4 regions of the Sphingobacterium sp. UBA1897 genome follow, and region 3 is predicted to be linked to each of the others. Evidence: riboswitches for the same ligand, from Rfam matches in the RefSeq annotation. Region 3 holds a riboswitch; each other region holds the start of a gene.

Region 1 (7,516 bases), on a different contig from region 3:
TATGCTGAGAACCTAGGAAGAGCGTTGACAGCAAGCCTAACAAAATAAGTTGTGAACAATCGACGAGGTAGAGGCTTGAAAAATCTACCTCGCCGCCCCTACTAGAAGGGGAGGTCATCTTCATTTTCGTCCGGAAGTGTTGGGCTGTCTTCTTTGGCACCGTTTGACTCTGATAAAACCAAGAAATTATCTACTTTAATTTCTGTGACATATTGTTTTACCCCATCTGCATTCTCATAATTACGATAGGTGAGTTTGCCCTCAACCATGAGTTTGGTCCCACGTTGGCATTTCTTTTCAATGGTATTGTTTTGATTACCCCAAACCACGAGTGTATGCCATTGAACTTCTTCAACCCACTCGCCGGCTTTGTTCTTGAAGAGATCATTGGTGGCGAGACGTAATACGGAATAATTGGTGCCGGTGGAAGTTGTTTTGATTAATGGGTCGTTTCCTAAATGACCAACCAATTGTACTTTGTTGCGTAATGTGCTCATGCGTCTAATTTTTAAATGTTTTTAATAATTCTTATTTTAGTTGACGGTCATTGGCTATTGATGCCAGATGATCTTAAGCAAAGGTGGGGCGGAGAAAAGACTATAGTCGTCTATTTACCATTTGTATTCGACTATAGTCGATTGTAACCGTTTGTTGTCGTTTAATCTTCCGTTATGAGTTCTGTCGAGAAAGTTTGCCTTGAATGTGGCAAGGATATATATGGCCGTTCTGACAAGCGATTTTGTGATGATGCTTGCCGGAACGCCTATAACAATAAATTAAATAGCGACCAGACCAATATGGTGCGCAATGTGAATAATATCCTACGAAAAAACCGTCGTATTTTATTGGAAGCGTTGAGTGGGGAGGGTATGATCAAGATACAACGGGAAAAGTTAAAGCGATTGGGATTTGATTTTAAGTTCCATACACATACTTTTTCCAATAACAAGGGACAGACCTATAACTTTATTTATGAAACAGGCTATCTGTTGCTGGAGAATGATTGGGTATTGATCGTTCAAAAGAAACCGCTATGATTTTGAACGCAACAAATTCATTTGTATTGGTTTAGTTTGCAGCACTGAACTTGGCCTTCCTTATTGTGATATAATTAAAAATAGTGAAGGTTAGAATCAATATGTAGTAGCATACTGGGATGAGTAAAAAATAGGCGCTATTGAATATATCGCTTAAAAAAGACGGTAGTGAAATCTTAAAAAAATCTGCAATAATAATATAGCCTATGAAACTTCCGAGAAAAAATAGTCCAACAGCATGTATTACAATTATTTTTTTTAGGTGCTTACTGTAAAAGGCGTCTTTATTTTGCTTCGTATAGCCCATAATCGCTGGGACCAATAATCCTAATAATGGATTGACCAGAAAGGTGAGCGATGCTAAATATAGCGCTTTAATACTTCCTGTTTGATTGTTGTCGATACTGATTTGATTTACATTTGGCATAATGAGTTGTTCTAAAGGTATTTCTAAGATTTGACTGATCTGTTTGAGACTAAATCCACTGATTTCTTCAGTGCCTTTTTCGATGCGTTGCACTGTTCTTAGCGATACACCCGCCTGATCGGCGAGTTCCTGCTGCGTTAGTCCCTTACGTTTTCTTGATAGTTTGATTAATTGATTAGCTGATTGACTTTCCATAGTCCAAAGATGGGGAAATAGTCATTGAATTTCAGCAAAATTGATGCGACAATAATATGCCAATATCGTGCTGTGAGATATAACAGATTAATAATCAAAAGTTTTTGGGAATGTGGTAAATATTTTGAATCTTTGCAATTTAACAGAGTAATTAATAAAAACGGAAGAATATGTTTGCAATATTAGAAAATCCCGCTTCGTCCACAGAGAAGATTCTCGGGAATATTCTTCGGAATACGGCCCTTTCCTAATCTTCTTTTTTAATACGTTAAGTAACCTACGTTGATATTGGCTAAAAATTGGCTCTCTAAATGGTGGCCCACTGTTCCAATATGCTTAGCTTATTATGGAGTTTTAGAAATCCAGTTACTTTCAAGATGATTGTGAAAGCTGGATATGAATGTTATGTTTTAGAAAATTTTATGAATTCAGTAAATAAATATGTCCTTCAGGCACTGGATAACTATCCAATGTATTTGGAGGAGACCATGGAATCCTTATCCTATGCGCTGTCTTATGATGAGTCCAATACAATGGCGCTGTGTTTGATGGGAAGAGTTCATGCCGAACAGCTATTGGACTATGAGCAGGCAAAAAGGTATTTCCAGGAAGCTTTGGTGCATAATGTGCAGGCACTGGAGGTATATCCTTATTTCATTCAGACACTGATCGATATGGGGGAGTATGAAGCTGCAAAAAAGACGATTAAATTTGCTTTGACACTTCCGGCGATGCCCTTGGCAGGGATATGGATCAAGAAAGCACTTTTATTTGAAAAATTGAGAAAATATAAAAAGGCATTGAAGGCGTTAAAGATGGCACAACTTGAGAATGTTGATCTTGATTTTTCGTCAAGCCTGAAGTCGATTGAAGATCGGATTAAGGGGAAACAGGAAATTAAGAACGGGAAAGAAAAGGAAAACAAGAAAGAAAAGAAGAACACCCGAAAATAGTCTTACATTATCCGGATGACGGTTTTTGTTTCGAACCAAGGTCCAATAAAGAAGCCCTAGATGAAATTTCATCTAGGGCTTTATCAAAATAGTTTAAGAATTATTCTGCTCTTAAGATTTTCGCAGCCTCAACCATCGACTCTAAAGCCGCTTTGGTTTCTGGCCAAGCACGAGTTTTTAAACCACAGTCAGGGTTAACCCAAAGTTGTTCTGCTGGAACTACTGCTTTTGCTTTACGCAATAGATCTACCATCTCATCTTTGCTTGGAACACGTGGTGAGTGAATGTCATAAACACCTGGACCAATATCGTTTGGATATTTGAAATCACCGGCGAAAGCATTCAACAATTTCATTTGAGAGCGTGAAGTCTCAATCGTGATGACGTCAGCATCCATTGCAGCGATGTCTTCGATTACATTATTGAACTCAGAGTAACACATGTGTGTGTGAATCTGTGTATCGTCCTCTACATTTGATGAAGAAACACGGAAAGCACGTACTGCCCAGTTCAAGTAATCTTTTTGATCAGCTTTACGTAGCGGCAATCCTTCGCGGATTGCTGGTTCATCGATTTGTATGATTTTGATACCTGCTTTTTCCAGCGCTTGTACTTCATCCAAGATCGCCAATGCAATTTGGTAAGTCGTTGTTGAACGCGGTTGATCATTACGTACAAAAGACCATTGTAAGATGGTAACCGGACCAGTCAACATACCTTTAACCGGACGGTTAGTCAATGATTGAGCGTATGAAGACCAACGGACAGTCATATCTTCAGGACGGTATACATCACCATAGATAATCGGAGGTTTTACACAACGTGAACCGTAAGATTGTACCCAGCCGTTTTGTGTGAAAGCGTAACCAGCCAATTGTTCACCGAAGTATTCAACCATGTCGTTACGTTCGAATTCGCCATGTACTAATACGTCGATATCCAATTGCTCTTGAAGACGGATTGTGTTTTCAGTTTCTTCTGCGATTGCTTTATCGTACTCTGCCTGCGTGATAGCACCTTTTTTCAGGTCTGCTCTCCATTTACGAACATCTTTCGTTTGCGGGAATGAACCAATAGTTGTGGTAGGGAATGCCGGCAAGTTGAACTTCGCTTGTTGCGCTGCTTTACGGTCAGCAAATGCTGAAGTACGTTTCGCATCGTCATCAGTGATATTGCTTGTACGTGTTTTAACCTCTGGTTTGTGGATCAGTGGAGAAGTGCGACGGCTTTCAGCGGCAGCTTTGTTCGCTTCGAAGCGTTTTGCTGTTTCAGCATCAACTTCACCTTCTGCTAATACGGCTAAGTCTTTTACCTCAGCTAATTTTTGTTTAGCAAATGCTAACCAGTTTTTTACTTCAGCTGGTAGCGATTGCTCATTGTGTTCATTGTCTAAGTCGAAAGGAACGTGCAACAATGATGAAGAAGGAGCTACCCATACACGGTCTTTTCCTAATGCATCAACAGCTTGTTTGATTTTAACCAATGATTTTTCGTAATCATTTTTCCAGATGTTACGGCCTTCAACAATACCCAAAGATAATGTTAATGAAGCAGGAACTTTAGCTAGTACCGTATCCAATTGGTTTTCACCGCGTACCAAATCCAAATGTAAAGCATGGATAGGTAAGTTAACTGCGATATCTTCGTTGTCTTTTAAAGCTTCGAAGTAAGTCGTCGCGATTAATTTGATATTTTTTGCTGCTGCAGCTAATTTTTCGAAAGTAGGTTGATATAAAGCTTTTACTTTAGCATCTAAATCCAATGCTAAGAAAGGCTCGTCAATCTGGACATATTGCGCACCGGCCTCAGCTAGTTTAGCTAATATTTGCTCATATACTGGAACAAGTTTATCCAATAAATCGATGCGGTCAAAGCCAGCTTCTTTTTCTTTACCGATCAAAAGGTAAGTGATAGGACCTAATAGAACTGGTTTAGTATCGATGCCCAATGATTTTGCTTCGTTATATTCATTTAAGAATTTTTCGGACGTCAATTTGAATTCTTGATCTTTTGTGAATTCTGGCACCATATAGTGGTAGTTGGTATCCAACCACTTGGTCATTTCCATTGCAGTCACGTCGATTCCTTCTTGTTGGAAACCACGCGCCATGGCAAAATATAGATCTAAGCTGTAATTGTTGTCTACTTTATTCAATAAAGAATGGTAACGAGCAGGAATTGCACCAACAGTAAGGGTTAAATCCAATACTTGATCGTAAAAAGAGAAATCATTGGAAGGGATCAAATCTATTCCAGCATCTTTTTGTGTTTTCCAATTGCCTTCACGAATTTTTTTTGCTGTGTCCAATAATTCCTCAACAGAAGATTTTTTAGCCCAATAGGCCTCATTGGCTTTTTTCAATTCGCGGAACGCGCCCACACGAGGGTAACCTAAATTGTTAGTCAATAACATAATGAATGTTTTTAATATTTCTTTTTCAACTATATTTCTTGCTAGAGAGAGAAGGACACACTAGAATTCGGTGACTTCGGCTTATCATTCCCATATCAAGTAGGGTAGAATTTAGCACCTTGTCAAGGGACAGGTTGCTAAGGCTTCATCGGGTCTATTCCCTCTGCCTTTCTCTATAAGCGACGCTAAGTTAGAACATTTCTTTTTGAAATGCAAATTTTTTATAAAAGTGCGTCAATTTTTTATATTCTACTAAGGATAAAATTGTTTTGTTCTTTTCTTTTCATCCGTGATTTAGTGTATGTCATGTTTCAATACGCTGTGTAGCATAAAAAATGGGGAATGACTGTTTCTCATTCCCCATTCTTTTAGCTCACCAAAAGTTTGTAACCTTTTCCGTGCACATTGACAATTTCAACTTTACTATCTTCTTTTAGATATTTACGAAGTTTACTGAGAAATACATCCATACTTCTACCCGTAAAGTAGTTGTCATCATGCCATATTTTTAATAAAGCTTCTTCCCGGGTCAGCACATCATTTTTCTTTAAACAAAGCAAGCGCAGTAGTTCCGCTTCTTTAGTGGATAGTTTTTGCATCTGTCCTTTGTAAGAAATTTGCTGACTTGTATAATCAAAGAAATAATCGCCAATTTCAAATTTATCAGCAACCACTTCCTCTTCTTTGTCTCGAACACTGCGCTTCAGCAAAGCATTGATGCGGAGCAATAATTCCTCCACTCGAAAAGGCTTTGTGATATAATCATCTCCCCCTAATTCAAAGGCTTCGGTTTTATCTTCCATCATCCCCTTTGCTGTGGCAAAGATAATAGGAACAGTATTGTTTGTTTTTCTGATTTCACGTCCAACTGTAAATCCGTCCTTTTTTGGCATCATGACATCGAAAATACAGAGGTCGTAGTTATTTTTTTTGAATTGAGAAATCGCTTCATCTCCATCCGTGCATAATGTGACGTCAAATTTTCCCTTTAATTCGAGATAGTCTTTTAAAAGATCCCCCAAATTAGGATCATCTTCTGCTAATAATATCTTTTGCATAATGATTATATTAATTTTCACCAATGTCCCTTGATACTGATAAATCAGTTTTCCTCAACCTTTGAAATTTTTTAAAGAGGAAATATACAAAAAAGGAACGTTTTATTTTTTAATAGGCAAAATTACTTCAAAGGTCGTGCCCTTATCTTTTTCACTTTTAACTGTAATTTTTCCGTTCAGCCTTCTCAGGATGTCCTGGACATAACTTAAGCCAAGACCAAATCCTTTGACATTATGAACATTTCCAGTTGGAATACGGTAGAACTGGTCGAAAATCTTTTGCAGGTGATCTCGGCTCATCCCAATGCCGTTGTCGGCAATGGTGACGACAACGGTATCGCCAACATTTTTTGAATTGATGTTGACATGTAAATCTCCTTTGCTGTACTTGATGGCATTATCCAATAAATTGTAAAATACATTCGAAAAATGCAGTTCGTCACCAACAACAACATCTTTCGCCGCCGCTAGATCTATGGAAAATTTTCCGCCGATATTTTGCATCCTTAACTGCATACTGTCGGTAACTGCTGAAACAAGATCATTAATATGCACATCCACCTGGTCTAACTTTAATGTTTCCTTTTCCAATCGGGCTAGGTCAAGCACACGTTCAATATGATTTCCTAGCCTAACATTCTCATCGTAGATGATATTAGCCAATTTCTGAACGCGTTTATGGTCGGCATTGATGTCTGGATCTTTAAGTGACTCACTGGCAATCATAATTGTTGCAACAGGTGTTTTAAACTCATGCGTCATGTTGTTGATGAAATCTGTCTTCATTTCCGAAACTTTCTTTTGTCTGAAGATGATAATCAGCGTATAAGCAAAACAACCCACCAACAAGAAAAGTAGTGCCAGCATAGGTAGTAACAGATAGCCCATATTATCTGCGATTATCGCCTTTTTATTGGGGAAATAGATTGTTAATTTCCCTGGTGCGGCACCGATATCACCTTTAAAAAGTGCGGTCGAGTATTTTGTTGTATTTGTCGGGTTGTTTAAAGCGGCTTCGTTTAAAATATTATTTAGTAATATATTGTTTGTACTCCATATTTCAATATTAAAAGGAGCTTTAATGTCGCGTTGAGCCAACTCTTCTTTGATAAGTTCTTGGACGATGATAACATTCAATCGATCTTTTAACGGACGTTTAGCCAGCTCCATTCCAATAGCAACATCTTCGATGTAGTCTGCTTTTTTGCCTCCCAGCATCGCAACGGAATCGTATACATTAAAACCACTCCAAGCGTTTTTTCTGTTGAGGATATCCAATCTTTTTTCCAAATCAGAAATTGTTTTTGCAAGTTTCGCATTCTCTCTCGGTGGTAATGTGGCTACCCTGAATTTTGTCTGTTGATTCACCAGTGGGTCCATTAAGGGGATAACAAACCGTGTGCTATCGTCTTTTCCACTAATCTGATCATCTA
Region 2 (7,516 bases), on a different contig from region 3:
GTAAGGCTGTCCAGTAGCTGGGTTTACAGATAGCGGATTACTGCTATTATATGCTGATCCTATGACATTGGCGCAGATAATATAATAATCGTTTGAATCAAATAATTCACCTGTTCCAAAAAGACCTGACCACCAATCCAGTACATCTGCATTGGCCGTTAGTGCATGGCAAACCCAGATCACATTACTGCGATCAGCGTTGGGTTTGCCAAATGTTTCATAACTGATTTGTAAATCAGTAAGCTCTCTTCCATTTTCAAATACAAAAGGCTCCGGGTGCAGATAAATATGCTTACTCATTTTACGTTTAAGTTTAAGCCGAAAAAATCTGATTATTTAATTTTATCAAAAGCTTGTTGTAAATCAGCTTTGATGTCATCAATATGTTCTATTCCTACAGAAAGACGTAATAAACCTTTGAACACTCCAGCATTGGCTTGATCTTCATCACTCAATTGTTGGTGAGTAGTCGCTGCTGGATGGATAATCAATGACTTCGTATCACCGACGTTGGCCAGGTGACTGATCAATTCTAAGCTGTCGATAAAGCTATTGGCCTTTTGTGCTGCGTCACCTTTGAGCTGGAAAGAAAGCACTGCACCATAGCCATTTTTAAGGTATTTTTGTGCGTTAGCGAAGCTCGGAGAGCTTTTTAAGCCCGGATAGTTTACTTTTTCTACCTGTGGATGCGCCTCAAGCCATTTAGCTATCTCTAAAGTGTTGTCTACATGGCGTTGCACCCGCAAAGACAGGGTTTCAAGTCCTTGTAGTAATAAGAATGAATTGAAAGGGGAGAGTGCTGGTCCGAAATCCCGAAGCCCTTCCACACGTGCCCGAATGGCAAATTGAATATTTCCAAACGGTCCGCCTTCACCGAAAACTTCGGAAAAAACTAAGCCATGATAGCCTTCAGATGGTTCGGAAAATTGAGGGTATTTTCCATTGCCCCAATTGTAGTTTCCGCCGTCGACGATGACACCACCAATGCTTGTACCATGTCCACCGATCCATTTAGTAGCCGATTCAACCACCACATTCGCACCATACTCCAAAGGTTTAAATAAATATCCCCCAGCTCCAAAAGTATTATCGACGATTAACGGTAAGTCATATTTTTTTGCTACTGCAGCAATTTTCTCAAAGTCTGGAATATTGAAACTTGGGTTTCCAATTGTTTCAACATAGATGGCCTTTGTTTTATCATCAATGAGGGCTTCAATTTTATCTGCCTCGGCGTCCGTTGCAAATCGAGCTTCGATGCCCAGACGTTTAAAAGAAACTTTAAACTGGTTGAATGTACCGCCGTATAAGTTGGATCCGGCAACAAAATTGTCACCACTTTCCAAGATATTATTTAATGCAATAAACTGTGCCGCCTGGCCAGATGCGACAGCAACAGCCGCGACTCCACCTTCCAGTGCCGCAATACGTTGTTCGAAAACATCCGTGGTAGGATTCATAATCCGTGTATAAATATTGCCGAACTGCTTTAATGCAAATAAGTTTGCGCCGTGTTCGGCATTTTCAAATACAAAAGATGTTGTTTGATATATAGGAACTGCTCTAGATCCCGTAGTAGGGTCAGCGACTTGGCCAGCGTGAACCTGAAGAGTTTCGAATTTTAAATTTTTGTTTGAAGACATAATATATCAGATTTTAAGGGTTCAAAAAGAAATTGCTAAGTAAAAAGAGAAGCATACACACCTCCTTGAAGGGTCTGTTAAATCTTTATCCAAGAAAAAGGAAATGATTCTTAACAAGCGTGGAAGTGCATATGCATACGCATTCGCATCAATACAGTTGTATGATGGCTTACACTTTCGCTTATCGTGCGGCTCACTTGTGTTGAACCTGAATTTTTAATGGACTTCAGTAGTTTAATAATCATTGTCTTATGTTATTTATATGCTCCAAAACGATATTGTTTTGGACAGGAATTGGCACCTTTTCAAACAAATTGAAGGTTGCCAGTGGGTCATTGAGCCAGTCTCTCGCCACTTCTTTATAAATCAAGACCTACTGATTAAGGGAGGTGTTGATTAGAAATCTTCTTTCGAAGACGATACAAATATAAACTCTTTTTTTATTAAAGCAAAAGAAAAGCTGTTTTTTAGTTAAAGGAATTTTGAATAACATACCGATCGGATCGCATATTGTCCGATGAAACTTGATAAGTAACTGCCAATCGGGTATTACGATTTCTTTAAGTTGATCCGTTCTGCAATTTGATTTAAATCTGTTAAAAGAGGTTTAAGTGCATCAATTCTACTATGGATATCATACGTCAGGTGGTGATTCGTCTTTTTGTTTAACGATAGCGAAAGACCCACCAAATGGGAGTTGACCTGATAAGAGAGTGCCTGAAAATGGTGTATATGTGACCAATCCATCCATTTGTGTTCGGGTTCTTTTTTCATTTGATTGATAGCGTCTGAAAACAGGGCCATGGCAGTCTGCGCTTTTTTTCTAGCCAGTCGTATATCAAACGAACTTTGTCTCTCGTCCGACAGACGGTTATTGATGATCTGGAAATAATGTTCGTTGTAAAGGGATACTTCTTTTGCCAGCTGAACCATGCCTGTGCTCTGGCGTACGGGGATCAAGAAATAACCTGCTATAGCCAAGAATGCTCCAATGAGTGTGAAAAGTATTCGGCTGCCTAAAATGAGATTGATATTGCCTTCAAACAAATTGAGCGCAATTACAATTCCCAAGGTAATAAAGATGACACTGACCATATAATTAGATCGATTGAATAAAAAGAATCCGAAAAGACCTAATGCAGCTATGGTAAGAAGAGCCGGGAGAAAATGAATAGCAATTAAGCAGAATATGCCAACGATTATACCCGAGAATGTGCCTACAATACGCTCTATATTACGCTTTTTTGTCATTGAAAATGCTGGTCTGGCAACAATAGCGATCGTCAGTAAGATCCAATAGGTATATTTAAAATCTAAAAATAAAATACCGATCAATGCGCCTGTTCCAAAAAGAAGAGCCATCCGAACGGCAAATCGAAAAAGCGGGTTATTCAGATGGAGTTTACTTTTTAGATCAGCAAGATTGCGCAAAGGTCGATTGATAAATTGTTGGTACTCACTGCTGTCAATCTTATCCTGGATTTCCTGATTTTGATAAAAAGCCACCTGAATTCGGTTGAGCACTTCAATAATTGCTTCGATGTTGCTTATGATCGAACATAATATACTTTTTGCTTGACCGGCCTGCTCTTCTTGAATTTCTTTTAAATCCTGTAAGAGGGCATTAATTTTAAAGTTATTGTGATATAATTGATGTGCATACCGAAACCTCTTGTTAGGTTGTGAAAAGCTATCAATTTCTAAAGCTAATAATTTGATTGTTTGACGGATTAAAGGGAGGCTGCCCGTGTCTGCAAGGTTTTTGCGAATCGCATCATAATCGTGATCAAGTGCAATAATTAACTCATGGAGGTCAATTAACCCATAAACTTGACTGAGCCAATAATTGCTTTTATGCCACTGTTGGCTTATGATTTTTTTTTCTCGAAAAAGAAGCGACCTGATTTTTTCCTGCTGTTCGCTGATCTGGCCATGAATTTTGCCTACGCGACTGTACGTTATATTCAAAGGAATATCGGGATCGTAAGACTGGGATCGTATCAATAGAAATTGGGATAATCCATGAAAACCATTGGCCATCGCATGTTTTAGCGAGCGATAAGGTTGTATATAGGCCTGTAAAAGGCTAAAAAAGTAATATATAATGGATCCTGTTGTAATCTGTAAACTAACTGCAAGGGGGTGTTGCGGGGCCATTCCGATCACAAAACTCATGAGAATCAATGTCATGTTTCCAATTGCAGCATAACGAGCTCCAAAAATACCGTATAACGTACATATAAAACCGGCCGCCGCTAGCAATATAACCAAGGGCCAATGATACGGAAATACAATCGCTGTAAACAATGATGCAACGAAAAAGGTGGGAATACATACGAGAGCAGAAGAAAGTTTATCCTTTCTGTTTCCAGGAGGATCTGTGAGTGTTGTTAATAACGATCCGACACCGATTCCAATTGCCGTGCTCGCTTGCGCTCCCAATAAGTAGATCGCTAAACTTGGCAAGATGCTGATGGAAACATTACGTAATGCGTCTCCAGAATGCTCGCCATGCATAAATCGTATCATAAGGATATAAATACGGTAGAATCTTTTCTTCAATGATACAGTGCTCATTAATCAGTTTACTAATTTTCTGTGTAAAAATACAAATATTATGCTTAATATTTTTTGTATACAATTTATTTGTTTTGATTTTTGTTTATTTTTTGAATTTTTATTTTGATTCGATGTGCTTTTCTTGCGCTGTGCTTTTTGGAGATTCAAGATTAGCTGGGATGATTGTATCGGCTTTAGCATCGATCAGTGAGGGATATGGTTTACCGATGTTATTTGGTTGTCTACCGAGTGAATCGGACGATCTATCTATTTCTACTAGTCAACGTGTAATGAATACACGAGGTTTGTTGTCATTATTATGAAGTTGACTATCTAATCGATAGCCTAAAGAAATTACATTATGAAACCACAAAAAATTAAATTGCTCTTATTTTCTCTTATTTTATTCCTGTTTTCTATTGCCGGACCCGTTTCAGCACAGTCTGACGGCGGAAGATTACGTACAGTCGTTGTTGGACAAGACAACCAGCCTATTGTGGCTGCAAATATTTCACTATTTCGGAAGCCCAATGATATCTTGTTAAAAGGAACTTTATCCAACGAAAATGGAGAAATTGTGTTATCTGCGATTCCCGAGGGCAAGTATAGCCTACAGGTGTCCACGGTAGGGTATGCTGTTTATCGTTCTGCTGAAATGGTCGTAAGTACGGGAGATCTCAAGGTGCTGGATACGATTCGTTTACAAGTGGAAAGTAAAGTGTTGAGTGAGGCGCAGGTGATCGGTAAGAAGCCATTGATTGAAAGTCATCTCGATAAAGTTGTCCTCAATGTCGAAAACAGTATTTTGGCAACAGGGAATAATGCATTGGAGCTCCTGCAGAAGGTTCCAGGAGTAACTTTAGACAACAAAAAGATCAATCTACGTGGAAAAAGTAATGTGATTATCATGATTGATGGTAAGCCTACTTATCTTTCTGCTGATGAAGTATCGCGATTATTGGAAAATACGGCTTCCAATGCAATAGCGTCGATCGAAGTACTGACCAATCCACCCGCAAAATACGATGCCGCAGGGAATGCAGGAATTATTAATATTAAGACAAAGAAGAATACGCAATTTGGAAGTAATGTTAGTTTAAACCTCAATTTAGGGCAGGGTAAATATACAAAGGCGGATGGTGGCTTTTTAATAAACCATCGTAACAATTGGGTGAACTTATTTTCTTCCTATAACTACGCAAATGCCTTAGGATTTAATGATTTAGATATCGATAGGGCTGTAGATACCAAAACCGGGACGACTTTTTTTAATTCGGATTCTTATTCGAAATTCCGTTATCGAGGCCATAATTTCAAATTTGCGGCAGATTTTAACCTGGGGAAAGAGGAGGTCATTGGATTTGTGGTTAACGGTAACGTAAGTAATGGCCATTCAACACGCGAGGGAAGCAATCTGATCGCCTCTCAAAAAGGAAAGCTTGATTCGATTGTATTAGGAAGCAATTTGTCAGATTTTAAATACCATTACCTCACTTATAATCTTAACTATAAAAAGACATTTGATACCTTAGGGACTGAATTGACCGCTAATGGGGATTATTCATATTCGAAAAATAATGACAATAGCACTGTTGGAAACCGTTTTTTTGACGCAAATTGGGCGGAATTTAAATCACCGAATATTTTCCGGAATGATATGCTTTCTAAGACAAAAATATTAGTTTTTAAAACCGATTTTGCGCATCCTTTTAATAAAACGACGAAACTTGAGGCGGGCCTAAAATATAGCCGCGTAAAAACAGATAATAATTTGTTGTATGAAGATCAGGATCAGCAAGGCGAGTTTGTGCAAAATAATGGTCAAAGTAATCAGTTTTTGTATAATGAAAATATAGCTGCAGCTTATTTCAGCCTAAATAAATCGTTCGGAAAGTTTTCGGTACAAACTGGACTACGTGTTGAAAATACGAGCTCCCTGGGAAATTCAGTTACGCTAGGGCAACAAACAAAACGGACCTATACCGATTTTTTCCCATCAATATTTGTACAGCAACAGATTAATGATAATCACAAGCTTGGTGCGAGTTATAGCAGGCGTATTGACCGCCCTGATTATGGGTCATTGAATCCCTTTGTGTATTATTTGGATCAATACACGTATCAGTATGGCAACCCTTATTTAAATCCACAATATACTAATTCGTATGAAGTAAATTATACTTTTAAAGATCGCTATTTATTGAGTTTGGGCTACAAGAGGACCAACGATGCCATCACCCAGGTCATAGAAAGCAATTCGGAGACCAAAGCTATTGCACAGACAGACCGAAACCTGGCTTATTTTGATTATTACAACATGAATGTCAATATACCAGTTAAGCTTTTTAAATGGTGGAGTATTTCTAACAATGCCAGCGCTTTTTATAATAAGTTTAGTTTTGATGAGCACTCCGGAGCGCAACGCCAATTGGAAAAGTTATCTTTCCAGGTAAGTTCCAATCATGATATTCGAATTGGGGAAACAACAAATCTGGAGCTGACAGCCAATTATTTTTCGCCAGCAGTTTATGGGGTATTTAGTTTTCAGTCTTACTATGGTATCGATCTAGGGGCTGGAAAAACATTTCTCGACAAAAAATTGAATGTGAAGTTGGCTGTAAATGATGTGTTGAATACAAGAGGTCAGCGCAGATTGTCGAGTTATCAGGAAAATGGATACTATCGTATACGAAATGGATATGATAGTCGGGTTATCCGATTGTCAGTTTCTTATCGTTTTGGTAATATGAATATTAAGTCAGTCAATAAGAAGGCTGGTAATAATGATGAAGATAATCGATTAAAAAAATAGGAGCTACTGTTGTATGGGGAGAGAAGGAGCGAGAGATAGCGAACGTTTCCCTAAAACAAAAAGAGCCTGCGATATCGCAGGCTCTTTTTGTTTTAGGGAAGTTATCTTAACTTAAAAATAAGATCTCTCTCAATTTTGGAAGAGGCCATTTTTTGTCATCAACAATTTTCTCCAATTTGTTGACATGATAACGGATCACATCGAAATATGGTTTAACCGATTCATCGTAAGCGATTGATCTTTCACGTACGTCATCAATTTGGTTTGCTTTTTTACGTTCCTGACGCATTGCTTCAGCTTGCTCCAGAATGGTATTTACGTGTGTTGAAATACGTTCTACAAAGTTCAATTGAGAGCTGAACGCCGCCTGCGCTAGACCAAGGTCTTTCAATCCTTTGACATTTTCAATCAATTCGTTTTGATAAATGAAACATGCAGGAGCAATTTGGTTGTTAACCATCTCTTCGATGACACGCGCCTCAATTTGTAATTTTTTATAGAA
Region 3 (7,516 bases):
TAGCAACGATCCTGTAAAATATCCAAATACGGACTGGCTGGGGCTTATTTTCCAAACGAAACCCACTTATACCCATAATCTCGGTATCCAGGGCGGAAACGAGAAGACAACCTTTAATGTTGGCTTGGGCTACGTCAATCAGGATGGAATGATCAAAGGTTTTAACTACGACCGTTATTCCGCCCGTCTCAATCTGACGACCAAAATCTCGGAAGGTATTAAATTCGGAACAAATATCTTGCTCAAAACAGGACATACCGAATCTATTCCAGGCGGATCCAAAGACCTGTTCCTATCGGCCATGTCGCAGGCACCAACCTATGGCCCATTTTTGCCGGATGGTAGCGGACGGTACACGTACAAAGCTTACGACTGGGAGTACAACAATAAAAATCCTATGGCCGTATTGGATCGGAAATTCACGTACAATACCGATGACTATGCAGCCAATTTACAAGCCTGGATGGAGGTACAGCTGTTTAAAGGTCTTTCCTGGTATACCAAAGGGGCCTATAATTTCAATATGGACAAGTACAAGGATTATAAATCAACGTTGGATGAATATTACTACCATACGGGCACGCTCGGAACAACACTGGATCTTGGAAAGGGCCTTACGGATCAGGATCAGCAAACAATATACACCAATTTATTTACTTACCTGAACTATGATCGCGCGTTTGGGGCACACCACCTCAAAGCTCAGGCCGGATATAGCATTGAAAAAAGTAAGTATACCTACCTTCAGGGCTTCAGACAGAATTTTGTCGACGATACGCTAACGGAATTAAATGCGGGGGGATCGGATATTCAACGGGCAAACGGAACCGCCAACCAATGGGCGCTGATCTCTTATTTCGGCCGATTGAACTATGATTATCAAGGGAAATACCTCTTGGAAGCCAATATGCGCTACGATGGTAGTTCCAAGTTTTACGGTAAAAACCGTTGGGCAGCGTTTCCTTCTTTCTCTGCAGGCTGGCGTGTATCGGAAGAGTCTTTTGTCAAGGAATTCGCTTCCGGTTGGTTGGATAATTTGAAGATCCGTGGATCCTGGGGCCAACTCGGAAATCAGAATACCGGCAACTATCCGTATCAACCCGTATTGGGACTTACCGGAAATTATTCTTTTGACAATAGTACGCTAAATTCAGGTGTTGCTCAACAGGGATTAAACAACCCGATTATCAAATGGGAAACAACAACGATGACCGATGTGGGATTGGACCTGAGTCTGTTTAAAAATTTAGATATCACCTTTGACTGGTATAAGAAGAGAACGACCGATATTCTAAGACAGTCACAGATTACTGCAATCGTTGGTTTGGGAGCACCTTATGTAAATGATGGAATTGTCGAGAATAAAGGTGTTGAATTGGGAATTACCTATCGTAATCAGATTACTACGGGAGCATTGGAAGGGTTACGCTATCAGCTAGGTGCAAACCTCGATCGTTTCAAAAACAAGCTGGTCAAATTTGGCGAGCCTGAAATCGGCGGCTATACGATCAAAAAAAATGGCTATGCGATGGACAGCTTTTATACCTACGAAGTCATTGGCATATTTCAATCCGATGCCGAAGTAACGGGGTCGCCTAAGCAGTTTAATGATAATACACTGCCGGGAGATCTTAAGTATCGGGATGTCAATGGGGACGGAAAAATCGATGCGAACGACAGAACAATTATTTCTGGTGTAGATCCAAAACTGAACTATAGCTTTAATCTAAGTGCAAGTTTTAAGGCTTTTGACTTTTCGGCTCTATTACAAGGAGTATATGGCGTCAAATCCTATGTTTCGGGCTGGGGCGTAACGCCATTTGTACAGGGTAGCCCGCCGACAAAAGATTGGTTAGACCGTTGGACACCTGAAAACCCTTCGACAACGATGCCCCGTATTTATTGGGGTTGGAGTGCTCCGGAGAAATTCAGCCGTGCTTCCAGCTATTTTATACAGGATGCTTCATACTTCAGATTGAAAAATCTTGTGTTCGGATACACTTTACCTGATGGGCTGTTGAAAAAATATAAAATTGAACGCCTACGGGTTTATTTTTCGGGTGATAACCTCCTTACTGCGACCAAATTTAAGGGCTTGGACCCTGAACGCTATGGAAATGGTGATCTGGTACAGTATCCACAAAACAAGATTTATTCATTTGGTGTACAAGTTAACTTTTAAGTGCTATGAAAAAGAAATTTATAACAGCGTTGATGCTATCCGGACTATTTTTGGGTTCCTGTAACAGTGCCTTGGACCTCAATCCTTTGGATCAGATTGCTTCGGACAACTATTTTAGCAAAAAATCGGATTTTGATAATGCCTTGGCCGGTGTATACGCGTCATTGCAGAGTGAGACGTTCTCCTATGGGATGCCTTTCCGGGACTGTCTGACCGACAATGGCTACAATCAGTTCAACTCAGGTAGCGTCAATGAAATCGTAGGTGGGAATTTAAATCCGACCACAGGGGGGTATGAAACCGGAATTTATAACGACGCTTATGTGGGAATAGGACGTGCCAATCGCCTGATCGAGAAGCTTCAGGGCTATAACGGCTCCGATATGAACGATTGGGAGAAGAAAAATATGGAGGCCGAAGCCCGCTTTATCCGTGCTTTTGTTTATTTCCAATTGTACAGTATTTATGGTGAGGTGCCGCTTGTGCTGACTTCCCTTAGTCTGGAGAATCAACGTCAGCCAAAGGAAAGTGCGGAGAATATCCTAAAACAGATTCGGGCTGATCTGGATTTTGGGATCGCTAACTTAGCGGCTAAACCTTATTTCAATAATGGGGGGCATGCGACCGCAAGTTCAGCAAAAGCCTTGAAAGCACGGGTTTTACTGTTTGCGGCTTATGGTGACAAAGGGGTGCCCGATTTAGCAATCTTGAAAGAGGTAAAAGACTTATGCACCGATGTCATGAAAGAGTATACCCTGAGTACGGCTTTTGAAAATGTCTTTCGCGATGCAACACAGAAGAACAATACCGAGATTATCTTTTCGGTCAATTTTCTGGCACCGAATAATACAGCCCCCTGGGACATGTACCTAGGCGATTGGATCGCTGCTTCACCTTTACAAAACCTGGTGGATACCTATGAATGCAAAGATGGTTTGCCTTATGGTGAATCACCCTTAACTGACCGAGCCAATCCCTTCAAAGATAGGGATCCGCGCTTGAGCAAAACAATTTTCGTGGATCATCCTGACTTTGGCGGCGGTAAGATCCATACACCGTCCAATCCGCGGCCTACAGGTTATGGGGTATTGAAATTTTTGGATCCGGCCAACTTACCTTTTGGCTTTTCAACATTGAGCCAACAGGATGCGGTTGTACTGCGGTTTGGGGAGGTGTTATTGATGTATGCTGAAGCACAAAATGAAATCGCCGGACCAGACCCATCGGTTTACGATGCCATGAATACCTTGAGAAGCCGCGTTCAGATGCCCGGGTTTCCTGCCGGTTATACCAAGGAAAAAATGCGCGACCGTATCCGCCACGAAAGAAGGGTTGAACTCGCTTTCGAAGGACTACGGCATTACGACTTGATTCGTTGGCATATCGCAGGCGAAGTACTCAATGCGGTCAAAGACAGTAAAGTGCCTTATCATTTTGAGGACAAATTTTACCGCTGGCCATTACCACAAACAGAAATTGAGAAAAGCGCAGGTGTGTTAATTCAGAATCCAAACTATAAATAATAAGATTATTGCCTTCTTTTAAATCGGCAATTTCCTAAACCAACCACAGCAGCGCGCACGAAGTCCTTTCGATGCGCGCTTTTTTTTTGCCGATAACGATTACTGTAAAGGAATCAGGACATTCTGTTCCAAGCGTACAGGGACATGCTTCACCGAGGTAAAACCGTCTTCCTTGGAAATGATGTTGGAAAGATCCAATCCTCTTTTGGAGAACGTACTGATCAAAGCTGTTCTAAAGGTTGCCTTGGCTGAACCCCAGCCTTGTCCCAAAATGGTGTCATTGTTGAGCTGTATCAGTTCATCTGTTGAGTAATAACTGAATTTTTCCAGTAAGTGTTGGTAAAGATTTGTTGTAGTAGCCATACAATTTAAAAATTTAAAGGATTAAACCATAAACTGTATCCAGATCTTGTTGGGGAAAATAATCGTTCAGCGACGTTTATTTTGGTCGAAACCCGTATTAATTTACCACCGCGGTGCCTGCACTCGGTTGGTATTGCATCATGCAATTCTGAATACTCTACAAATATAGTAGATTATTTTTTATAATAAAAAATATTTTTGTTTTTAAGGGTAAATGGGCGTTAGCAACAGGAATACGGAGGTCAAAAGCGAGGCGCGTGGTTGGCTGTGATTTGGTTATGAAGCGGATAGCTGGGCGAAAAATTTATCATGTTACTGTAATCTCATCGAAAATACTTTTAAAAATAGAGATAAGACAATACTTTTGCGCCATGAATAGAATTGCGGAAATTAACGAATACATTGCTGCCGAACGCGAGGTATTATTGCAACACCCTTTATATCGTAAGATCAAAACGATCAAGAATCTACGTTCTTTTACAGAAGGGCATGTGTACGCTGTATGGGATTTTATGTCTTTACTAAAAGCTTTACAGATTAAATTGACCTGTACGACTTTACCTTGGTTTGCGAGTGAGCATCCATCAACACGCTATCTAATCAACGAAATTGTATTGGCTGAGGAGTCGGATGAATACATTGATGGCCGCCGTTTGAGCCATTTTGAGATGTATCTGGACGCCATGGATGCCATGGGTGCCGACCTTCATCTGGTCAACAAATTTATTGCTCAAGCCAAAAAATCGAGCAACATATTCGATGTCATTGCAACGACCACATTGGACAAGCGGATCAAAGACTTTTTGAATTTTACATTCGAAGTGATTGCTGAGGGCGAGGTGCATAAAATTGCTGCAGCATTTACATTTGGACGCGAAGATCTTATCCCGGGAATGTTTACCTCTATTTTGGAAGAAATTAAAACAAACTTTCCTACAGCCAATCTGGATAGCTTTATTTATTATTTTCAACGCCATATTGATCTTGACGGCGACGAGCATGGACCGTTGGCGATGCAGATGATCACAGATCTTGCCAAGGACGATGAGGTTAAATGGACGGAAATGAAAGAGATCAGTAAAATTGCGCTACAAAAAAGAATCCAGTTGTGGAATGCAATAGAAGATTCCTTATACGGATAATCTATTATTATACCGTCGAGAAAGGCCTTTCAAATCATGATTTGAAAGGCCTTTTTTATGTGCTGTAAAAAAGGATATTGTAAGGACTTCTTGGCAGATATTGGTCTTTTTGTTTGAATTGATGAAAAAATGTCTTTTTTCCATAACATATTGGCGTTTGTGAAGAAATCCAAGTTCCAATAAGTGTCTAAGTTTGCAACGCAAAAAAATTACATAGCACACGTGAACTTTTTTCCTCCCTATTGGGCAAAAGGCATACTAACCATGGGATTGTTAGTATGCGCTATTTCGGACACCTTCGCCCTCGATTCTTTGCGTATGTCGCTGAAAGACATGATCGACAAAGCACTACAAAACAGTAAATACATCGAGCAGTCCTATTTGCAGCTCAAAGAAACTGAGGTGGCAGTACAGCAGCAACGCATGGAGTTGCTCCCTAAGATTTCCGCCAGAGCTTCTGCTAGTTATGCAAGTAATATGCCTGTATATGACCAGGGGCTTTTAAATAAACCTTCCCAGCATGATATTCTTCATTACTTGTACGATAGCGGCCTGGATTTTTATCTGAACCTCTACAATGGGCATCGGGACCTAATGAAAATAGAGTCCAAAAAACTGGAAAATGAGCTGGCTAGAATCGATTGGAAGAATGCCGCAGCACAGACGAAATTGGAGGTTTGCAATCTTTTTTTGGATTTGGAACTGTCGTATAGTAACCGATCTTTAATCGAGCAGGATATTGCTGATCAACGGGTACAGCTCAAGGAGATTGAGCATCTGTATAAGGCGGGCGTGGTATTACACAGTGACGTCTTGCGTATTTCGTTGGAACTTTCGAAGCGGGAACTGTTGCTCGTGCAGATCGGTCATGATATTCAGGCTGCAAATCAGAAGCTGCAGCTAATTGGCGGTATTACAGCAGAGATTATCCCCTTGACCGAACCTTTTAAAGTGGAAAGCCCCAGCTATGAAGCGCTTGTTGCCGAAGCGCGAAGCCATGCTTTTTCCCTTCTAAAATCCGAACAGGAAGTTGTTTTGAAGAAATTGTCGGTCAAACAGGCGCGATCAAATTATCTTCCTGAGTTGGGTTTGACCAGCACATTTACCTTTGCCAATCCACAGGTCTTCTTGTATCCCTATAATCCCAGCTGGTATAATCTGAGTATCACAGGGCTCAAATTAAGCATACCGATCTCGGCTATCTATCTCAATAAAAACGTGGTGCGCGGAGCACAGATCGCATTGGATCGACAAGAGGTAAAACACCATCATGAAGAGGAGATTCTGGAAAATCAGCTGTTACAGGCCCTGTTGGATTATCAATTGGCTATTAAGCAGCAGGACGTCTGTCAAAACAATAAGGCGTTGGCGCAGGAAAATGCACGAATTATAAAAAACAGGTATTTTAAATCATCGGCTTTGATTACGGATCTATTGGATGCTGATATGCAATACCTAAAAACACTTTTTGATCTTGAAACCGCACATATTGCGATACAGAAACATTATTATTTTATCGAATTTTTGAAGGGTACTATCTAATGAAACCTAAATCACGAAGAACAGTTGTGGAGGCACAACTCACTCGAATCACCAACTGGTTGGCCGGAATTGTCTTGTTGGCCTTGTTGTTATGGGGCGCTCAAGCATTATGGATGCGACTGCGGTATACCTACACAAATGATGCACAGGTAACACAGTATATCAATCCCATTGTTTCTCGGGTAGGAGGATATGTGGTTTCTGTGCATTATCACGATCATCAATTGGTTAAACGGGGTGATACCTTGTTGCTTATAGATAATAAGGAATATAAATATGAGGCTGATCAGGTAGCTGCATCCGTCAATAAGGAAGCTGCAGAGATCAATGTTCTTCATAGTCAAAAGGAAATTCTCCAGGCGGAACATGAATCTTTACGGACCTCAATTGCTGCCGGGGAGGCTCGGGTAACCAAGCAACAGTTGGAATATGATCGCTATAATTATTTGTTTCAGGAAAAGTCTGCAACGGCACAGCAACTGGAGGATGTAAAAGCAACGTTGGATGTGTATAAGAGTGAGCTGGCTTCGTTAAAGCATAAATTACAGGCTTCACAGGAGCGTGTGCATGATGTGGATATGAAAAAAGGTGTGGTCGATGCCGAACGTGTTCGTTTGACGGCTGCTGTCGGCCGTAAAAGGCTTGATGTTGGGTATACCGTTATTCGTGCACCTTACGATGGGCAGATTGGCAAACGCACGATTGAAAAAGGTCAAATGATAAGTGCTGGCGAAGTTTTAGGCTTTATCGTCAATAGAGAAACC
Region 4 (7,516 bases), on a different contig from region 3:
GATGTTTTTTTTGTTCGATCGTTTGATCGATGTGTACACCTTTTTCTTCCAGTGCAAACGGAGCTATGGGGCTATCCAAGACTTGATAGAGCACATCGCTGATATATTCGTCTTTAATATCATATCCTGTAATTTCACCTGTTTTTTTGTCAACAGATTCTTTAAAGGAAGGAGCTGTAATATAGAGGTGTTCAACAGCACGTGTTGTTGCTACATAGAATGTGTTGAGGGCGTCCATGTAGTTGAACAGCATCTCTTCAAAATATTGCTTGAAAAATACAGATTTGCCGACTGTAGATGTATATTTTATTGGAATTTTTCCCAATTGGGCAAAAGGAGTATCCGAGGTCTCTATCCAAAAATCGCCATTGATCATGCCGTCGAGATCCCAGGAACAGAATGGAATCATCACAACGTCATAGGCTAGACCTTTTGATTTGTGGATTGTTGTTACCTCGATCGCATTAATTTCTCCGTTGGAAGGGAGCACCGCCCGGTTGCCATCTTCTTCCCAAAACTCCAGGAACTGTATAATGCCACGTTCGCCATTGGTGGAGAAAGCTGAGATCATATCTTTGAACGCCAGGAGGTAAGGGAGGTGGATATTGTCCGTGGTTGTGAAGCCGTAGATTTCAATGAGTTTTTCAATTAAATGGACTAAAGGCTGTTTCTGCGCCATTTCCCAGGAGTCAATCAGCGCCTCAGGGAGATAATCTTTAAGTGCGCGGATGTCGTTGCCGGCAAATTTTAACCATGCATTCTGATCGATTGTCTTATTTTGAATATGCTGGTATAGATAGACCATCTTTGCTTTATGGATGGTATGTTTATCCGAATTGTAGACTAAAGCCTTTAACGTTTCGATCAATAATAGTACAGCATCATTGCTCGCTAAGGATAATGCATCACCGGATATCACTTCAAATGTAAGTTGCTGCTCTTTTTTGAAGTCCATGAGCTTTTGAATGACCAATTTAGCCTGCACATTACTCCGTACCAGGATACCGATCTGCTGCGCCTGGTAGCGGCCGCTACCGAGCCAGTCGCCTATTTTCTGACATAGTTGTAGTAGCGATTCTTCAATAACCTGATTTCTTCTGTAGCGTCCATCAGAGACAGGAATGTAAGAGATTTCGATAGATCCTAATTGGTCAAGTTTCCCTTTTTTATGTTCAGGTACTTCCTGTTGGCTGTTTTCATAAGCTTTGACCAGCATAGTGTCATTGCCAGTAGAAATCCACCACTGTTTACCTTCTTCATCAAGGCTTTCGAATACTTTTTCATTCAGTACCTGTTGCAGATGCTGGGGAATACTGCTAAAGAGGTAATTGTTTAAATGGATGATATTTGGAAGACTTCTAAAATTGGTGTCAAGGCTTCCGTTTTCGATAAAGGTGGTTCTGCTATCCTCGTCTAAGTGAAAAGTATGACCAACCTGTTGTTCTACCTGTTGCAGGAGTATGCGCCAATCCCCATTTCGCCAGCGATAAATACTCTGTTTGACGTCCCCAACGATCAGGTGTTCGCTGATTGTGCCTTTGGCATCTGCCAATGCATTGATCAGTAGTGGACTATAATTTTTCCACTGAATACGCGAGGTATCCTGAAATTCGTCAAACAAAAAGTAGTTAAAACGATTGCCGATCTTCTCCCAGATAAATGTTGGATCGCTATTTTCATCAAGTCCGAGTTTGTTTAATAAAATCTGCGAGTCGGAAATTAATTGAGCACCATTATCCCGCCGCCATTGCGTCAGTAAGTCGCTCATTTCCTTGAGCAGGCGTAGGTAATAGAGATTACTTTGTACCGCTTGATAAGCAATGTAAGCCGATAGATTATCGTGTAGCTTTTGGAACGATGCCAGAATGGGGCTGAGTGCGGCGATAAGATCATGCCGTATATTTTTGTCACTATCTGTAAAAGCATCTTCATTGTCGATCAACTGGAGATACTTTTCCAGTACCTTGGCAATTTCGGAAGCGCTCAGCTTTTCCGTTTTTTTATTGGTTTTGCTAGCGGAGATTATTTTATTGCGCGATTTACCTTTAAGGTCACTTTCGGAGATATTAAAATTCCTGAATGTTTCACTAAAGGCTTCAATTGTCATGGAGAGCGCTTCCGTGAAGGAGTTTATCTTCTGTTCAACTTCCTGATTGAGGAGATTAAAAACCTCCTTTGGATTGGCAGAATTGATGTAGCCATCAAATTCCTGAAAATTTTCAGAGAAAATAAGACTTGCCAAACCCATTAGTTGTTGGCGGTAGTTCCAATTTTCATTTTTTGCTATTTTCTTTTCCGCATAAGCGATAATCCAATCCAGTAGGTCGGGTCGTTCATCCAGCAATTGATTAAGCATGACTGTCAGGTCATTTTTCACTTTATTGACATTCATTTCAATCTTATAAGCAGCATCAAGATTGAGTTCATACGTAAATGCACGAATGACTTTTTGGGAAAATCCATCAATTGTACTTATGGTAAAATGACTGTAGTCATGTAGGATACGTCGATACACCCGAAAAGCTTTCTCTTGTACCAGATGCGGATTCCAGTCTGGCTGCTGCTGGAGTAAAAGCTTTCTGAAATCTTCAATTTTAGGACTCCGATTGCCTGTTGCCAAGCCATGGAGTACCGAGAGGATACGTTCCTTCATCTCGGCGGTTGCTTTATTGGTGAATGTCACCGCCAAAATCTCCTTATAGCTATTCTCGTTGGAGAGTAGGAGTGTGAGATAGTGTAAAGTCAAGCTAAAGGTTTTTCCCGAACCGGCTGAAGCTTTTAGTATTTTTAATGGCGCAACAGATTTCATAGAATGAAGGTAGAAAGTAAAAAGTGAATTGGCAAAAATGTCGATGACTATTTCGAAGGCACTGTACCCAAACGGTTCATCCTGTTTACATTTGGTAAAGATGTCCTTTTGAAGGAAGGAGCTGTTTTTTGTCTTGATTTTTGAAAAGTTTGTTGTAGCTGCTAGTATGGAAGCAAGAAAAGATGAAGGCCTAAGGGGTAGGTATTACGGTTGAAAGAGCTTGTTGATAAGAGCTAACCCTGTCGTTTTCAGTGAAGTTTTATTAAATTATAATGATGATTAGAAAAAAATAACTATCTTTGCATCCCCTCTAGTATGAAGCTCGGGGGATATGTTGAATACATAAAATAAAATTAAAAAATGGCAACTAAAATCAGATTGCAAAGACACGGTAAAAAAGGACGTCCTTTTTACCACGTAGTCGTAGCGGATTCTCGCGCTCCACGTGACGGTAAATTCATCGAACGTATTGGTTCTTACAACCCAAACACAAATCCAGCAACTATCGTTTTGGATTTTGAAAAAGCTTTGGATTGGATGAATAAAGGTGCTCAACCAACTGACACTGCTCGCGCTATCCTTTCTTACAAAGGTGTTCTTTACAAAAAACACTTGCAAGGTGGTGTGAAAAAAGGTGCTTTTGATGAAGCTGCTGCTGAAGCTAAATTTACAGCTTGGACTGAAGCTAATGATGCAAGAATCTCTGGTAAAAAAGATGGTTTAGCACAAACTAAAGCTGAAGCTAAAAAAGCTGCTTTAGTGGCTGAAGCTAAGAAAAAAGAAGAAAAAGCTGCTGCTGTAGCTGCTAAAAATGCTCCTGTAGCGGAAGAAACTGCTGCTGAAGAGACTGAAGCTCCTGCATCAGAAGAAACTGAAGGTTAATTCTTTCATAAAGTATTCGAGAAAGCCGACTCAATCTTGAGCCGGCTTTTTTTGAAACAGCCAATAGGCTAATGGTTTGCCAAATCATGTCTCACAGCTAATCGCTAAATACGAAATATATGACTATTGATCAAAGCTTTTACATCGGTTACATCAGTAAAACAAGAGGTCTTAAAGGAGAAGTACAACTATTTTTTGAATTCGAGGAATACGAGAGTTTGAATATCGATGTTGTCTTTGTGGAAGTGAACAAAAAACTTGTTCCTTATTTTGTTGATACCATTAAATTTCAAAAAAATAGTACAGCGTATGTGACATTTGAGGATGTGGATCATATCGATAAGGCTCAAGTACTTGTACGTAAAAAGCTATATCTTTCCAATGATAAGATGCCCGAGCGCGATCCAGATGATTTTAGATATACTGATTTAATCGGTTTTTTAGTGATTGATGAAAACCATGGTGAATTGGGGCAAATAACAGATGTTCAGGAATTTCCACAGCAATTTGTCGCTTCGGTAAATATGGACGGTAAAGAACTGATGTTCCCATTGTCCGATGATTTAATCTTAGGAATCGATGGCGAAGAGGAGATCATTGAAGTTGAATTGCCAGAGGGCTTGGTGGATCTTTATAAAGAATAAGCATATCCCCAAGCTTATTCAAATAAATAGCGGTATACGAACTATTGCAGTAATTTCTTATCTTGGTCTGTATATTATTACTGGCCATAATTATTGATTTATTTTGAAACCGTTATTACTGCTGCTATTCCTATTCTCGTTGTCTTCTTGTGCTTTCTTTGGGAAGAAAAAGGACTTTCCTGAAGGCAATTACCAAATGATATTGGGCTATTCAAATGAGGAGTATCATAAAGTAAAAAGAGAATCACCCCAAAATGTGGAGGCAGATGTCTATGGTAATGACCCTACGATATACCGGTCCTTTCTCTCCCTCCATGATAAAGATAAATTTGTCATGGCGATCGATGATATCCTACTCTTCGGTAAGTATAGATTCGACGGCGATCGATTAGAATTGACCGATGAGAAAAAGGGTAGTCTCGCTTTGGATATTGTTAAGGTAAAAAACGATTTTGTTCAGCTGAGAGGTGATTTTTCACAGTTTAGCTCAGCACGTGTCCCCACAAGTGAAAAACTTTATATCAACTTTGCGTTAGATAAAACCCCTATCCGGGAGACCCCGAGCAAATTTGATAGCCAAGTGAATCTATGGCGAAATGCCCCTGTAAAATCAGAAAGTGAAATGGAGATAAAAGCCAGGGCATTGAATTTTGTAGATTATTCTATCGCTTATTTCCAGCACATATCAAGTTCAGGTACACATCACGATTATCGAATGGACGGTGTTGAATCACCCATTATTTATGCTGAGAATGGCATTGTGCTCAAGGCATGGGCAGATGTTCCCGATTCTTGGAAAGAGTTATTTTACAACGAAAAAAATGCATTAATCGCCTACAAATATTTATTTGATGGTTTTAAATATGGATCGAAAGAGGAGTACCATGTTACGGGACTCTTACTGATTACATTTTATCTCAAAAATCTACGGAATTCCCTAGCAACGAATCTTTAGCCGATCCTGTTGTGACGTAGTCAGTCTCTTCGTTGTCGATGATCCTCGATCGTTAATTTTATCTGTTTTTTTAAGTCTTTTACTTTTTGGGGAGCGTAAATTCCTATTATTGCCTGGGAATAAACCTGAAGCCGTATTTATTACAGTCTTTTTGTCGCTATTTTTGCCTTTTCGAAAAAATATTTTTGTCGTTTGATTTTTTAAAACGATATTAGCAACGCTTATAGAGAAAGGCCGAGGGACTAGACCCGTTGAAGCCTTAGCAACCTGTATTGTTCAAGGTGCTAAATTCTACCCTACTCCATGTGGGAAAGATAAGTTACATGTAGATAAACGATTCCTCGACGTGTGCGTTTCGATGTAAGCCAACCAAACTAAAAACAGTTTTTTAATGAAGATTATCGATCATATCCAGAATGCCAAAGGAAAAACATTGTTTTCTTTTGAGCTATTGCCACCGGCGAAAGGGCAGGGCATCCAAAGTATTTTTAAAACCATGGATGAACTGATGGAGTTTAAACCTCCGTTTATCGACGTAACCTACCATCGGGAAGATTATATCTATAAAGAGCATGCGAGTGGATTACTGGAACGCGTTTCCTATCGTAAACGTCCTGGAACAGTGGCGATATGTGCTGCAATCATGAATAAATATAAAGTAGATGCGGTGCCCCATTTGATATGTGGTGGTTTTACAAAAGAGGAAACTGAAAATGCATTGATCGATTTGAACTTTCTGGGGATAGATAACGTCTTGGTATTACGGGGCGATGCACGTAAGGGCGATGCCGATTTTATACCGACCGATGGTGGACATGCCTTTGCAACAGACCTACTGGAACAGGTAACTGATATGAATAAAGGAAAGTATCTGCATGAAGACATTATCACATCGGAAAAGACTGATTTTTGCATCGGTGTAGCGGGTTATCCCGAAAAGCATTTTGAATCGCCAAATTTCAATACTGATTTTAAATACCTGAAACAAAAAGTCGATATGGGAGCAGAGTTTATTGTGACTCAGATGTTCTTTAATGTTGAAAAATACAAGGAGTTTGTAACAAAATGTAGGGACAATGGAATCCATGTGCCTATTATTCCAGGATTGAAACCACTGACAACGAAAAAACAGTTGGTTACCCTACCAAGGATATTTCATTTAGATATTCCGGAGGAACTGAGCGATGCTGTTTCAGCATGTAAAACGAATGCCGACGTTAGACAAGTAGGTGAAGAGTGGTTGGTGCAACAATGTCAGGAGCTGATTAAATTTGGCGCTCCGGTATTACATTTCTATACGATGAGTAATCCTGGTCCAACAAAGAAGATTGTTGAAAAACTAGCCTAACTCATAAAAATAATACGAAAAGGGAGCGCATAAGCTCTCTTTTTTTTTGGGGTAGTATTCGTTGTGAAAGCTTATAATAAGTTCAGAATTTCGATCGTGTGGTTTTAGGTCGATCTCTATATTCAGGGTTTAATAGCCTGTTTATAGTCAGATACTTGTGTTAAATAGTGTTAATTAACTTATTGGAGTCAGGATAACTTTTTAACTTAAAGTGCTAAAAAGGATTTTAACAATAGACCAAATTGACCTTATGACGTACACTAGATTAAATTCTCTACTCGGCTTTGCTTGCGGACTAATTGCTACATGTGTATATATCGCCACCGTTGAAAAGACGGTAAGCTGGTGGGATTGTGGTGAATTTATTGCCTGTGCCTACAAGCTGGAAGTGGCACACCAACCGGGAGCACCATTATTTCTTCTTATTCAGAATATATTTTCCAACCTGGCTTTGGGTAATGCAGGTAAAATCGCCTATTGGATGAATATTGGATCCGCAATCTGCAGTGGGCTTACTGTTACATTTTTATTCTGGACAATAACAGCAATTGCCAAAAAGATACTCAACAGGCAAGAGAAAGTTCAATTATCGAATTATTTCCAAATTTTTGCTGCGGGCTTAGTTGGTGCAATGGCTTTCTGCTTCAGTGATTCATTTTGGTATTCGGCTGTTGAATCCGAGGTATATGCGATGTCTTCATTGTGTACTGCGATTGTTTTTTGGGCAATTTTAAAGTGGGAAGTCCGTGCAGATGAGGAAGGTAGCGATCGTTGGCTGGTTTTTATTGCTTTTGTTATGGGCCTTTCGATCGGAGTGCACCTATTAAATCTGTTGGCAATTCCGGCTATAGCGATGGTTGTCTATTTCAGAAGAGCAG

The links. A riboswitch is a leader RNA that binds a small molecule or an ion and turns the genes downstream of it on or off. The one in region 3 is predicted to bind S-adenosylmethionine.
Region 1: another riboswitch for S-adenosylmethionine. It lies ahead of metE (5-methyltetrahydropteroyltriglutamate--homocysteine S-methyltransferase); the one in region 3 lies ahead of B4N43_RS13945 (5-oxoprolinase).
Region 2: another riboswitch for S-adenosylmethionine. It lies ahead of B4N43_RS21930 (O-acetylhomoserine aminocarboxypropyltransferase/cysteine synthase family protein); the one in region 3 lies ahead of B4N43_RS13945 (5-oxoprolinase).
Region 4: another riboswitch for S-adenosylmethionine. It lies ahead of metF (methylenetetrahydrofolate reductase [NAD(P)H]); the one in region 3 lies ahead of B4N43_RS13945 (5-oxoprolinase).

Annotation. Positions count from the first base shown of each region.
Region 1 is NZ_DDGR01000001.1:203,329-210,844, forward strand. Features, by position in the region: gene B4N43_RS00780 (hypothetical protein) at 1-48, shown strand, start outside; gene B4N43_RS00785 (single-stranded DNA-binding protein) at 102-497, opposite strand; gene B4N43_RS00790 (hypothetical protein) at 672-1,037, shown strand; gene B4N43_RS00795 (helix-turn-helix domain-containing protein) at 1,069-1,659, opposite strand; gene B4N43_RS00800 (hypothetical protein) at 2,082-2,612, shown strand; gene metE (5-methyltetrahydropteroyltriglutamate--homocysteine S-methyltransferase) at 2,713-5,025, opposite strand; SAM riboswitch class I at 5,104-5,207, opposite strand; gene B4N43_RS00810 (response regulator transcription factor) at 5,394-6,083, opposite strand; gene B4N43_RS00815 (sensor histidine kinase) at 6,186-7,516, opposite strand, start outside.
Region 2 is NZ_DDGR01000031.1:281,344-288,859, forward strand. Features, by position in the region: gene B4N43_RS21925 (homoserine O-acetyltransferase family protein) at 1-300, opposite strand, end outside; gene B4N43_RS21930 (O-acetylhomoserine aminocarboxypropyltransferase/cysteine synthase family protein) at 333-1,643, opposite strand; SAM riboswitch class I at 1,899-2,011, opposite strand; gene B4N43_RS21935 (FUSC family protein) at 2,193-4,220, opposite strand; gene B4N43_RS21940 (TonB-dependent receptor) at 4,564-7,014, shown strand; gene B4N43_RS21945 (glutamine synthetase III) at 7,121-7,516, opposite strand, start outside.
Region 3 is NZ_DDGR01000023.1:142,589-150,104, forward strand. Features, by position in the region: gene B4N43_RS13935 (SusC/RagA family TonB-linked outer membrane protein) at 1-2,182, shown strand, start outside; gene B4N43_RS13940 (RagB/SusD family nutrient uptake outer membrane protein) at 2,188-3,705, shown strand; gene B4N43_RS13945 (5-oxoprolinase) at 3,805-4,068, opposite strand; SAM-I-IV-variant riboswitch at 4,136-4,229, opposite strand; gene B4N43_RS13950 (DUF3050 domain-containing protein) at 4,440-5,210, shown strand; gene B4N43_RS13955 (TolC family protein) at 5,475-6,752, shown strand; gene B4N43_RS13960 (HlyD family secretion protein) at 6,752-7,516, shown strand, end outside.
Region 4 is NZ_DDGR01000018.1:364,416-371,931, forward strand. Features, by position in the region: gene B4N43_RS09820 (UvrD-helicase domain-containing protein) at 1-2,809, opposite strand, end outside; gene B4N43_RS09825 (30S ribosomal protein S16) at 3,170-3,691, shown strand; gene rimM (ribosome maturation factor RimM) at 3,811-4,335, shown strand; gene B4N43_RS09835 (hypothetical protein) at 4,439-5,290, shown strand; SAM riboswitch class I at 5,509-5,611, shown strand; gene metF (methylenetetrahydrofolate reductase [NAD(P)H]) at 5,682-6,638, shown strand; gene B4N43_RS09845 (DUF2723 domain-containing protein) at 6,889-7,516, shown strand, end outside.